2 regions of the Caulobacter sp. GW821-FHT12A07 genome follow, and region 1 is predicted to be linked to the other one. Evidence: predicted binding sites of a transcription regulator. Region 1 holds the regulator's gene; the other holds the start of a gene.
The links. The regulator HrcA, encoded in region 1, represses chaperone genes, less so after heat shock. The targets are predictions, from matches to a motif close to GTTAGCANTCNNNNNNNNNGANTGCTAAC.

Region 1 (4,800 bases):
AGGCCCGAGTGGGGCTTCCACATCGACAGCGACGACCTGGACCGCATGGCGGGCGATCTCCCGGCGCGAGCCGACGCCGCGGCCGAACAGGCCAGGCAGAACTACCGGTCGATGACGGTCGAGGACGGCGTCGAATTCGAAGTCTGGTTCTGGCGGGACTGAAGTCGGCGCGGTTGGCGAATCCAGGCTGCGTGGACGAAGTTAAGGTGGTGGCGCGCCCTAAACTCCCGTCATTCTCGCCCTTGTGGCGAGAACCTCCCCCGCTACCGACGACCAGCGCTGAAGCGGGCAGAATTGGTCTCAGTTGAGGGTGGTTATCCGACTCCGCCGTGATCGGCGCGGGCTATCAACACTGCTAGAAGCCAGATGCCTGAGAACGCCGCGACAACGAAAATCATGGCCGCTGCGATGCGATTGGTCCTGCTGGCCGGGCTCAAGGCCTTGTTCAGCGTCACCAATGACAATCCCGGTACGATTGGGAGGGGCAGCCAAATGCTCCACTCGGGGAGATGCAGGCTGTAGGTATTGCCGGAGATAAGCAGCGCCAGGATCGCCGCCGCGAAGCCGCTTACAAAGCCCGTCGCGACTGCTAACGCATACCGTTGGGCGCTTTTGACAAGCTGAGCGTTCATGGTCCTCACCATTGGCGACAATGGTGCAGTCGCCGGAGCGGGACAAGCAGACGGCTACGACGGCCAACATGGGTCGCTAACCGAAGGCGCCCTGTCGCCTGTTTTGGAGCATCCGATCGCTGTCGCGGGCAAGTGTCGTTCTGGGTCAACACCTGCCCCTGTGGCGGGAACCCCTCTACTCAGTCGCAGGTGCGGGTGGGGCAGCGTGCTCAGCACGCCGCTGGCGCCTCACGTGCGAACGGAACCAGGGTTTCCCGCCACAAGGGCGGGAATGACGGGAGCGAAGGAAAGGGTAGCCCCCTTACTTGCCGATCGCCGCGCGCTGGAATTCGAACAGTTCGCCGATGCCCTTTTCGGCCAGGCCGAACAGGGTGTCGAACTCGCCGCGGGTGAAGCCGCGCTTTTCGCCGGTGGCCTGGATCTCGACGATCTCGCCGCCGCCGGTCAGCACGAAGTTGCCGTCGGCCTCGGCGTTGCTGTCTTCCTCGTAGTCGAGGTCGAGGACCGGGGTGTCCTTGAACACGCCGCAGGAGATGGCGGCCACCTGGCCCAGGATCGGGTCGGCCTTCAGCACGCCCTCTTCCAGCAGGTAGTTGGTCGCCAGACGCAGGGCGACCCAGGCGCCGGTGATGGCGGCGGTGCGGGTGCCGCCGTCGGCCTGGATGACGTCGCAGTCGAGGCTGATCTGGCGCTCGCCCAGGGCCTTGAGGTCGACGACGGCGCGCAGGGAGCGGCCGATCAGGCGTTGGATTTCCTGGGTGCGGCCGGTCTGCTTGCCGGCGGCGGCCTCGCGGCGGCCGCGGGTGTGGGTGGCGCGGGGCAGCATGCCGTATTCGGCCGTGACCCAGCCGGCGCCCTTGTTGCGCATCCAGCCGGGGACGTTCTCCTCGACGGTGGCGGTGACCAGCACCTTGGTGTGGCCAAAGCCGATCAGGCACGAGCCCTCGGCGTAGCGGTTGACGCCGGTTTCCAGCGTGACGGCGCGCAGTTGGTCGGGGGCGCGTTCGGACGGACGCATTCGGAAACTCCGGTCTGGTTGGCGGGGGCTAGTCGTGGTTGAAGGCGCCGCTTATCCTCCCCCGGACGGGAACCTCCAAGTCCCCGCTCGATTTTTTCGCCCCTCAACCCTATCTCCAAGGGCCATGACACAGCTTTTTCCGGGACCGATCGCTCGGACGCCCGGCCTGACCGAGCTGGACGCCCGCGCCCGCGACATCTTTCGCCGGGTCGTAGAGGCCTATCTGGAGACCGGCGAGCCGGTGGGCTCGCGCACGCTGTCGCGCGGCGGCATCCAGCTGTCGCCGGCCTCGATCCGCAACACCATGCAGGACCTGGCGCAGCTGGGTCTGCTCGACAGTCCGCACACCAGCGCCGGGCGGATGCCGACGCATGCGGGCCTTAGGATGTTCGTCGACGGCTTTCTGGAGGTCGGCGACGTCGGCGAGGACGAGCGGCGCGAGATCGAAAGCCGCCTCTACGCCAAGGGCCGCACCTTCGAGGAGGCGCTGAACGAGGCCTCGGCCATCCTGTCGGGCCTGGCCGGCGGGGCCGGCATCGTCGTCACCCCGGTCCGCGAAGGCGGGGTCAAGCACGTGGAGTTCGTCTCCCTGGGCGGCGGCCAGACCCTGGCGGTGATGGTGTTCGAGGACGGCACGGTCGAGAACCGGCTGATGCGCGGCGGGGCGGGGCTGACGCCCTCGGCCTTCCAGGAGGCGTCGAACTTCCTCAACGCCCGCCTGCGCGGCCGCACCCTGACCGAGGCCAAGGACGAGATCCGCGCCGAGCTGGAGACGGCCCGCCGCCAGCTGGACGAGACCGCCGCCCGCCTGGTCGAGGACGGCCTGGCCGCCTGGGGCGGCGGGGAGGGGGCCGAGCGGGCCCTGATCGTCCGCGGCCGCGCCAACCTGCTGGCCGAGGGCGGCGCCCGCGAGGACCTGGAGCGGGTGCGCCAGCTGTTCGACGACCTGGAGCAGAAGGGCCAGCTGATCGGCCTGCTCGACGACGTGCGCGACGCCGAGGGCGTGCGCATCTTCATCGGGGCCGAGACGCGACTCTTTTCGCTTTCGGGTTCCTCCGTGATCGCGGCGCCCTATATGACGGGGCGACAGAAGGTGCTGGGCGCGATCGGCGTGATCGGCCCCACGCGTTTGAACTATGCCCGGGTGATCCCGCTGGTGGACTATACCGCCCGCGTGCTCGGCCGGATGATCGATGGATGAGGACTGTTTGGAAATGACCGACGAGCAGACGCCGGCCGAAGACGTCGCTTTCGAAGCCGAGGACGCCGCCCAGGAAATCGAGGCCCTGAAGGCCGAGATCGCGGCGATGAAGGACCAGGCGCTGCGCTATGCGGCCGAGGCCGAGAACGTCAAGCGCCGCGCCGAGCGCGAGATGAACGACGCCCGCGCCTACGCGATCCAGAAGTTCGCCCGCGACCTGCTGGGCGCGGCCGACAACCTGTCGCGCGCCACCGCGGCCAGCCCGCGTGATTCGCAGGACGCGGCGGTGAAGAACTTCATCGTCGGCGTCGAGATGACCGAGAAGGAGCTGCAGGCGGCCTTCGAGCGCAACGGCCTCAAGAAGGTCGACCCGACCAAGGGCGAGAAGTTCGATCCCCACCTGCACCAGGCGGTGATGGAGCAGCCCTCGGACGAAGTCGCCGCCGGCGGCGTCGTCGCGGTGCTGCAGGTCGGCTACGAACTGCTGGGCCGCCTCGTGCGCCCGGCCATGGTGGCCGTCGCCGCCAAGGGCTCCACCGGCCCGGCCCCGGCCGAGCCGGCCGCCGCCGCCAATCCGTACGCGGCTTCCGGCGAAGAGTCGGGCGGGTCGTTCGACACCAAGGCTTGATGAAGAGGCCCTCTCCGAAAGGAGGGGGCCTTTTCTTCATCTGATAAATTGTCATCCCGGCCGTAGCGTAGCGAAGCGCCGGGATCTCCCACGCCGGCCATGACAACCAGCCTCTCATGGGTGAGCATCAACCCATGATTGAGGCGGTCTATTTCGTCTACATAATGTCGAACCGCAAACGCGGCGTGATCTATGTGGGCGTGACCTCGGACCTTCCGACCCGTGTCCTGCAGCACCGCACCGGCGACAAGGACGGCTTCACCAAGCGCTACAACTGTCGTCGCCTCGTCTGGTTCGAGGGTTTCGACGACGTGCGCGACGCTATCGATCGCGAGAAGCGACTCAAGCGTTGGCTGCGCGCGTGGAAGATCGACCTGATCGAGGCGCGCAATCCTGACTGGAAGGACCTGTGGCCGGGGTTGATGGGCGAGGAGCGCTTTCCCTGGGAGACCGAAGCGGACTTCCTGGCGCCGGGTGATCCTGGGACGCTGACGTGGATGCGGAGGGACTGACCCTTCTTTTCATCGTCACCCCGGCCGGGATGACAAAGATGGTTGGAGGCGGTCCCTCACGCTGCCGCCTTCTCTTTCCCCACCTTGCTCCACACCCGCTCATGCAGGTTGAAGGCCACGGTCTGGACCATCGGTTCGACGATCCCCACCGCGAGCGCGATGCGCCAGTCGCGGGTCAGGGCGTAGGCGACGGCGATGGCCACGGTCAGGTGCATGGTGGCGTAGGTGGCGGTCTTCAGGGCGAGGCGCATGGCTTTCAGCCTTAGTTGCGATTGATTATCAATATAAGCTATCGGCGAAACCGATCAAGGGGAGCGGTTTTCGACAGGTCGCCCACCGGATCCACAGCCCTGGCCTGTCTCAAACGCCGCACGGGCTCTTCCCCCGCCGGCCGATTACGGTAATGTCCGTGGTCCATTGACGACGGGGCGGGCGCTCGGGGGGATTCTCTTGACGACGACGGTTCCGCGTCCAGCCTGGACCGAGAAATGAAGCTTACCATCGAGCGGGCGGCGCTGCTGAAGGCGCTGGGTCACGTGCAGAGCGTCGTCGAGCGGCGCAACACGATCCCGATCCTGTCCAACATCCTGCTGTCGGCGGATGGCGACACGCTTTCGTTCTCGGCCACCGATCTCGACATGGAGATCATCGACGAGGGCCTGGCCCAGATCGACGTGCCCGGCCAGATCACCGCCCCGGCCCATACCCTGTACGAGATCGTCCGCAAGCTGCCCGACGGCTCGGACGTGTCGCTCAGCTTCTCGGGCGACGACCCGCGTCTGGTCATCCAGACCGGCCGCTCGCGCTTC
Region 2 (4,800 bases), on a different contig from region 1:
GTGATCAGCAGGCCGGCCACCGAGGCGGCGTTCTGCAGGGCGGTGCGCACGACCTTGGCCGGGTCGATGACGCCGTCGGTCACCAGGTCGACATACTGCTCGGTCTGGGCGTTGAAGCCGAACGAGGGGCTGTCGTTTTCCAGGATCTTGCCGACCACGATCGAACCTTCGACGCCGGCGTTCTCGGCGATCTGGCGGATCGGCGATTGCAGGGCGCGACGGACGATGGCGATGCCGGCCGTCTGGTCGTCGTTGTCGCCGGTCACGCCGGCCAGGGCCTTGGAGGCCTTCAGCAGGGCGGTGCCGCCGCCGGGGACGATGCCTTCATCGGCGGCCGCGCGGGTCGCGTTGAGGGCGTCGTCGACGCGGTCCTTCTTTTCCTTCACTTCGACTTCGGTCGAGCCGCCGACGCGGATGACCGCGACGCCGCCGGCCAGCTTGGCCAGACGCTCTTGCAGCTTTTCCTTGTCGTAGTCCGAGGTGGTGTCTTCGATCTGGCGCTTGATCTGGGCGATGCGGGCCTCGATCGCGTCCTTCTCACCGACGCCGTCCACGATGGTGGTGTCGTCCTTGGTGATCGAGACCTTCTTGGCGCGGCCGAGCATGTCGAGCGACACGTTCTCGAGCTTGATGCCCAGGTCTTCCGACACCACTTGAGCGCCGGTCAGGATGGCGATGTCTTCCAGCATGGCCTTGCGGCGGTCGCCGAAGCCCGGAGCCTTGACGGCGGCGACGCGCAGGCCGCCACGCAGCTTGTTGACGACCAGCGTGGCCAGGGCCTCGCCTTCGACGTCTTCGGCGATGATCACCAGCGGGCGGCCCGACTGGACGACGGCTTCCAGCACCGGCAGCAGCGGCTGCAGCGACGACAGCTTCTTTTCGAACAGCAGGATGAGCGGCTCTTCGAGCTGAACTTCCATCTTGTCGGCGTTGGTGATGAAGTACGGCGACAGGTAGCCGCGGTCGAACTGCATGCCTTCGACGACGTCGAGTTCGGTTTCGGCGGTCTTGGCTTCTTCGACGGTGATGACGCCTTCGTTGCCGACCTTGTCCATAGCCTTGGCGATCATCTCGCCAACTTCCTTGTCGCCGTTGGCCGAGATGGTGCCGACCTGGGCGATTTCGCCGTTGGTGGTGACCTTCTTGGAGGACTTCTTGATGTCCTCGACGGCGATGGCGACGGCCTTGTCGATGCCGCGCTTCAGGTCCATCGGGTTCATGCCGGCGGCGACCGACTTGAGGCCTTCCTGGACGATGGCTTGAGCCAGCACGGTGGCGGTGGTGGTGCCGTCGCCGGCCTTGTCGTTGGTCTTCGAAGCCACTTCGCGGATCATCTGCGCGCCGAGGTTCTCGAACTTGTCAGACAGTTCGATTTCCTTGGCGACCGAGACGCCGTCCTTGGTGGTGCGCGGGGCGCCGAACGACTTTTCGATGACGACGTTGCGGCCCTTCGGACCGAGCGTCACCTTCACGGCATTGGCGAGAACGTTGACGCCGCGCAGCATCTTGTCGCGCGCGTCGGAGCCGAAATAAACGTCTTTAGCGGCCATGGTGGGCGCCTTTCTAATCTTGAGAATTTCGTGAGGAAGGAAGCCGTCGGGAAGGGAAGCCGATTAGGCTTCGACCACGCCCAGGACGTCGCTTTCCTTCATGATCAGCAGGTCCTTGCCGTCGACCTTCACTTCGGTGCCCGACCACTTGCCGAACAGGATGCGGTCGCCGGCCTTCAGGTCGAGAGCGACCAGGTCGCCCTTGTCGTTGCGGGCGCCGGGGCCGACGGCGACGACTTCGCCTTCTTGCGGCTTTTCCTTGGCGGTGTCGGGGATGATGATCCCGCCCTTGGTGGTGGTTTCTTCTTCGACGCGCTTCACGAGGACGCGGTCGCCCAGGGGACGAAATTTCATGTGTCTTCTCCGTCGGAACGGTTTCTGTAAAAGGCTTCGTTAGGCCGAGGGAGCGTCGCTGTTAGCAGTCGCTCCCATCGAGTGCCAACGCCAGGCACGAGTTAGGCGCCGGCCCTTGGGGAGTCAAGGACGACGCCGGCGAACTTTTTACGATCGCGGTAAACGACGCGGCGAAACGGGGACGAAAAGGGAGGGTCTTCGATGTTCGATCATCTGGGGTTCGATGTGGCCGATTTCGAGCGCTCGGCCGCTTTTTACGACGCGGCCCTGGCGCCGCTGGGGATCAAGCGCCTCTACGCCGTGCCCAAGGAGCACACCGGCGGGATCGACGTGGTCGGCTACGGCGCCCAGCGTCCGCAGTTCTGGATCTCGGGCGGCGGCGGGACGAGCGGCAAGCTGCATGTATGCTTCGCGGCCAAGAGCCGGGCCGAGGTCGACGCCTTCTACGCGGCGGCGATCGAGGCCGGCGGGACCGACAACGGCGCGCCCGGACTTCGCCCTCATTACCACGAACATTATTACGGCGGCTTCGTTCTGGACCCGGACGGGTTCAATGTCGAAGCCGTCTGCCACGCGCCCGCCTGAGTCCTTTCGGAGACCGCCCCTTATGTCGAGCTACGCCCTGTCGCTGATCCTGGCCGTGGTCGCTTGCGTGATCGGGGGCGTGCTGGGCGGGCTGGTGCTGGCGCGGCCGGATTCGATGCTGGGCCTGGCGGGCCTGAAGAGCGAGGAAGAGAGCGCCGCCGTCACCGAGGGCCGGGCCTTCGGCGGACTGCTGATCGCCTCGCACGGCGCGGCGGCGTTGTTCCTGGGCTGGCAGTCCAGCGCCGGCGCGGCCATGGCCCTGGTGCTGGCGGTGGCCTGGTTCGGCGCGGCCTTCGGGCGTTTCGTCTCCATGCTGATGCAGAAGGCCGGCGGCCGCTTCAACTACGGCAGCATCGTCCTGGACCTGCTGATGGGGATCACCCTGGCCCTGCCGTTCTTCAACCAGGGCGCCCTGCCGCTGCATCGCGTCGGCGCCAGCATGCTGGTCTAGGGGTGGGCGAAAGGCGGACTCGCTTCATCGCACCATCAATGGTCGCCTCCCTCGCCCTTGTGGCGAGGGTCCATGCCGGCGACCGCTCAGACCCTGGACATGTTCGAAAGGTCTGAGCGGCTGAACGATGGGTCCTGGGCACAAGGCCCAGGAAGGCGATCAGAGAAAGCCGCAAGCCGGTCAAATCGCTGACCGTGTCTCCGCTACCGCGCGCCCTCGTGCGCCAGCAGCCAGGCCTTGCGTTCGACGCCGCCGCCGTAGCCGGTCAGCGAGCCGTCCGCGCCGACCAGGCGATGGCAGGGCACGACGATGCTGAGCGGGTTGGCGCCGTTGGCCGCGCCGACCGCGCGCACGGCCGCCGGGCGTCCGATGCGGGCGGCGAGGCCGGCATAGGTCAGGGTCGTTCCCGCCGTCACCTCGCCCAGGGCCCGCCAGACGCTTTCCTGGAAGGCCGTGCCGCCGGTCGCCCACGGGATGGCCGACAGGGCGGCGAGGTCATCTTCGAAATAGGCCGCCAGCGCCTGGCGGATCGCGGTGGGCGCCGGGCCGCTCGCCAGCGGCGTCTGGCCGTAGTGCAGCCGCAGCAGGCGGTGCAGGCGATCCTCGTGATCGTGGAAGTCGGCCGCGCGCAGCCGGCCCTCCTGGTCGGTGACCAGCAGCATCTCGCCGATCGGGCTGGGCGCGCGGTCGAAGATGAGGCGAGGGCTCGGCGTCGGCATGGCGACATTATGGCGGGGCCAGCCTTCGGTGTCCGCCCGCTTCTTGCGATCGCGCGTTTCTCTTGCGGCGGTTGAATGGCCGTCTGCATTGCGTCGTATTTGTAGAATGTCGGTTCGGCGACATAAGGGCTAATGATTTGTCGTGTCTCTGACTTACTGAAAACTTCGCCGTTCAGGTGCGACATTATGCGCACGAAAACTGATCGAATACATGTCGGTTAAAGGGTGATTCACCACGCCGATTACGATGTCGTCAACCGCGCCGGCCGCCCAATGCCCTCGAAGTCGGGAGGCCTTTGGGCATGGCGTGGAACAAGCATTGGATGGTGGCTGGCGCGGCGGTTGTCGCCCTGGCCGTGGGTGGGCTGGCGACAGCGCGCCAGGAGCGTGAAGCGCCGGGCGTCAGCCTGGCCCAGGACGTGGTGGCCGCGGCCAGCGCCTTCGAGACCTATACCCGCGGCGCCGGCGCGATCTCGCCCGCGGCCTTCACCGACGGCGAAGGCGTCGCCGGGGCCCTGAAGGCCGGCGCGGCCTACAAGGCCGAGCAGTTCGAGGCCGGCATGATCGCCTACGGCGCCATCGCCGCCCTGCAGGAGCCGACCTTCCTGGAAGGCGTGCGCCGCGCGGCCCGCGAGACCTCGCGCGAAGCCCTGGTCGAGCGCCTGCTGGCCTCGCCCGAGAGCGTCGTCGAGATCGAGGGCGTCGGCCTGGCCGCCGCCCGGGCCCAGACCGCCCTGCAAGGCCGGGGCGCGCCCCTGGCCGTCGCCGGCCGCTCGGTCAAGCAGTCGGCCTACGACATCCAGCGCCAGACCTGGTCCAAGGGCGCGGTCGCCGACAACGCCGGCCGCCTGGCGCGGGTCAAGCAGCTGTCGGCCACGGTGTTCACCCCTGGCCGGGACGACGCAGGCCGGCTGATCCAGGCCGCGACCGGCGCGGGCGGCGGCGGCTTCGCCGAGGGCGGGCGGGTGTTCACCCCGGTGACGGTGCGCTCGGCGGCCCTGGCGGCCCTGGCCGTGCTCGACGCCGCCGGCGACGCCGACGTGGCCCGTCTGGCCCCGGTGCTCAGCGAGAAGAAGGCCAACTTCTGCATGAAGATCGCCAAGCTGAACCTCTACCAGTGCCTGGCCGTCGCCGGTCCGCA

Region 2: the regulator HrcA is predicted to act here: its motif matches at 1,965-1,993, upstream of groES (co-chaperone GroES).

Annotation. Positions count from the first base shown of each region.
Region 1 is NZ_JBXAQX010000006.1:142,455-147,254, reverse strand. Features, by position in the region: gene AC1RRS_RS14385 (hypothetical protein) at 1-162, shown strand, start outside; gene AC1RRS_RS14380 (hypothetical protein) at 315-632, opposite strand; gene rph (ribonuclease PH) at 934-1,650, opposite strand; gene hrcA (heat-inducible transcriptional repressor HrcA) at 1,775-2,851, shown strand; gene grpE (nucleotide exchange factor GrpE) at 2,865-3,479, shown strand; gene AC1RRS_RS14360 (GIY-YIG nuclease family protein) at 3,596-3,991, shown strand; partial or broken gene AC1RRS_RS14355 (DUF2061 domain-containing protein) at 4,075-4,242, opposite strand; gene dnaN (DNA polymerase III subunit beta) at 4,480-4,800, shown strand, end outside.
Region 2 is NZ_JBXAQX010000001.1:357,399-362,198, reverse strand. Features, by position in the region: gene groL (chaperonin GroEL) at 1-1,550, opposite strand, end outside; gene groES (co-chaperone GroES) at 1,614-1,904, opposite strand; gene AC1RRS_RS01735 (VOC family protein) at 2,106-2,489, shown strand; gene AC1RRS_RS01730 (DUF4345 family protein) at 2,512-2,940, shown strand; gene AC1RRS_RS01725 (methylated-DNA--[protein]-cysteine S-methyltransferase) at 3,144-3,659, opposite strand; gene AC1RRS_RS01720 (hypothetical protein) at 3,962-4,800, shown strand, end outside.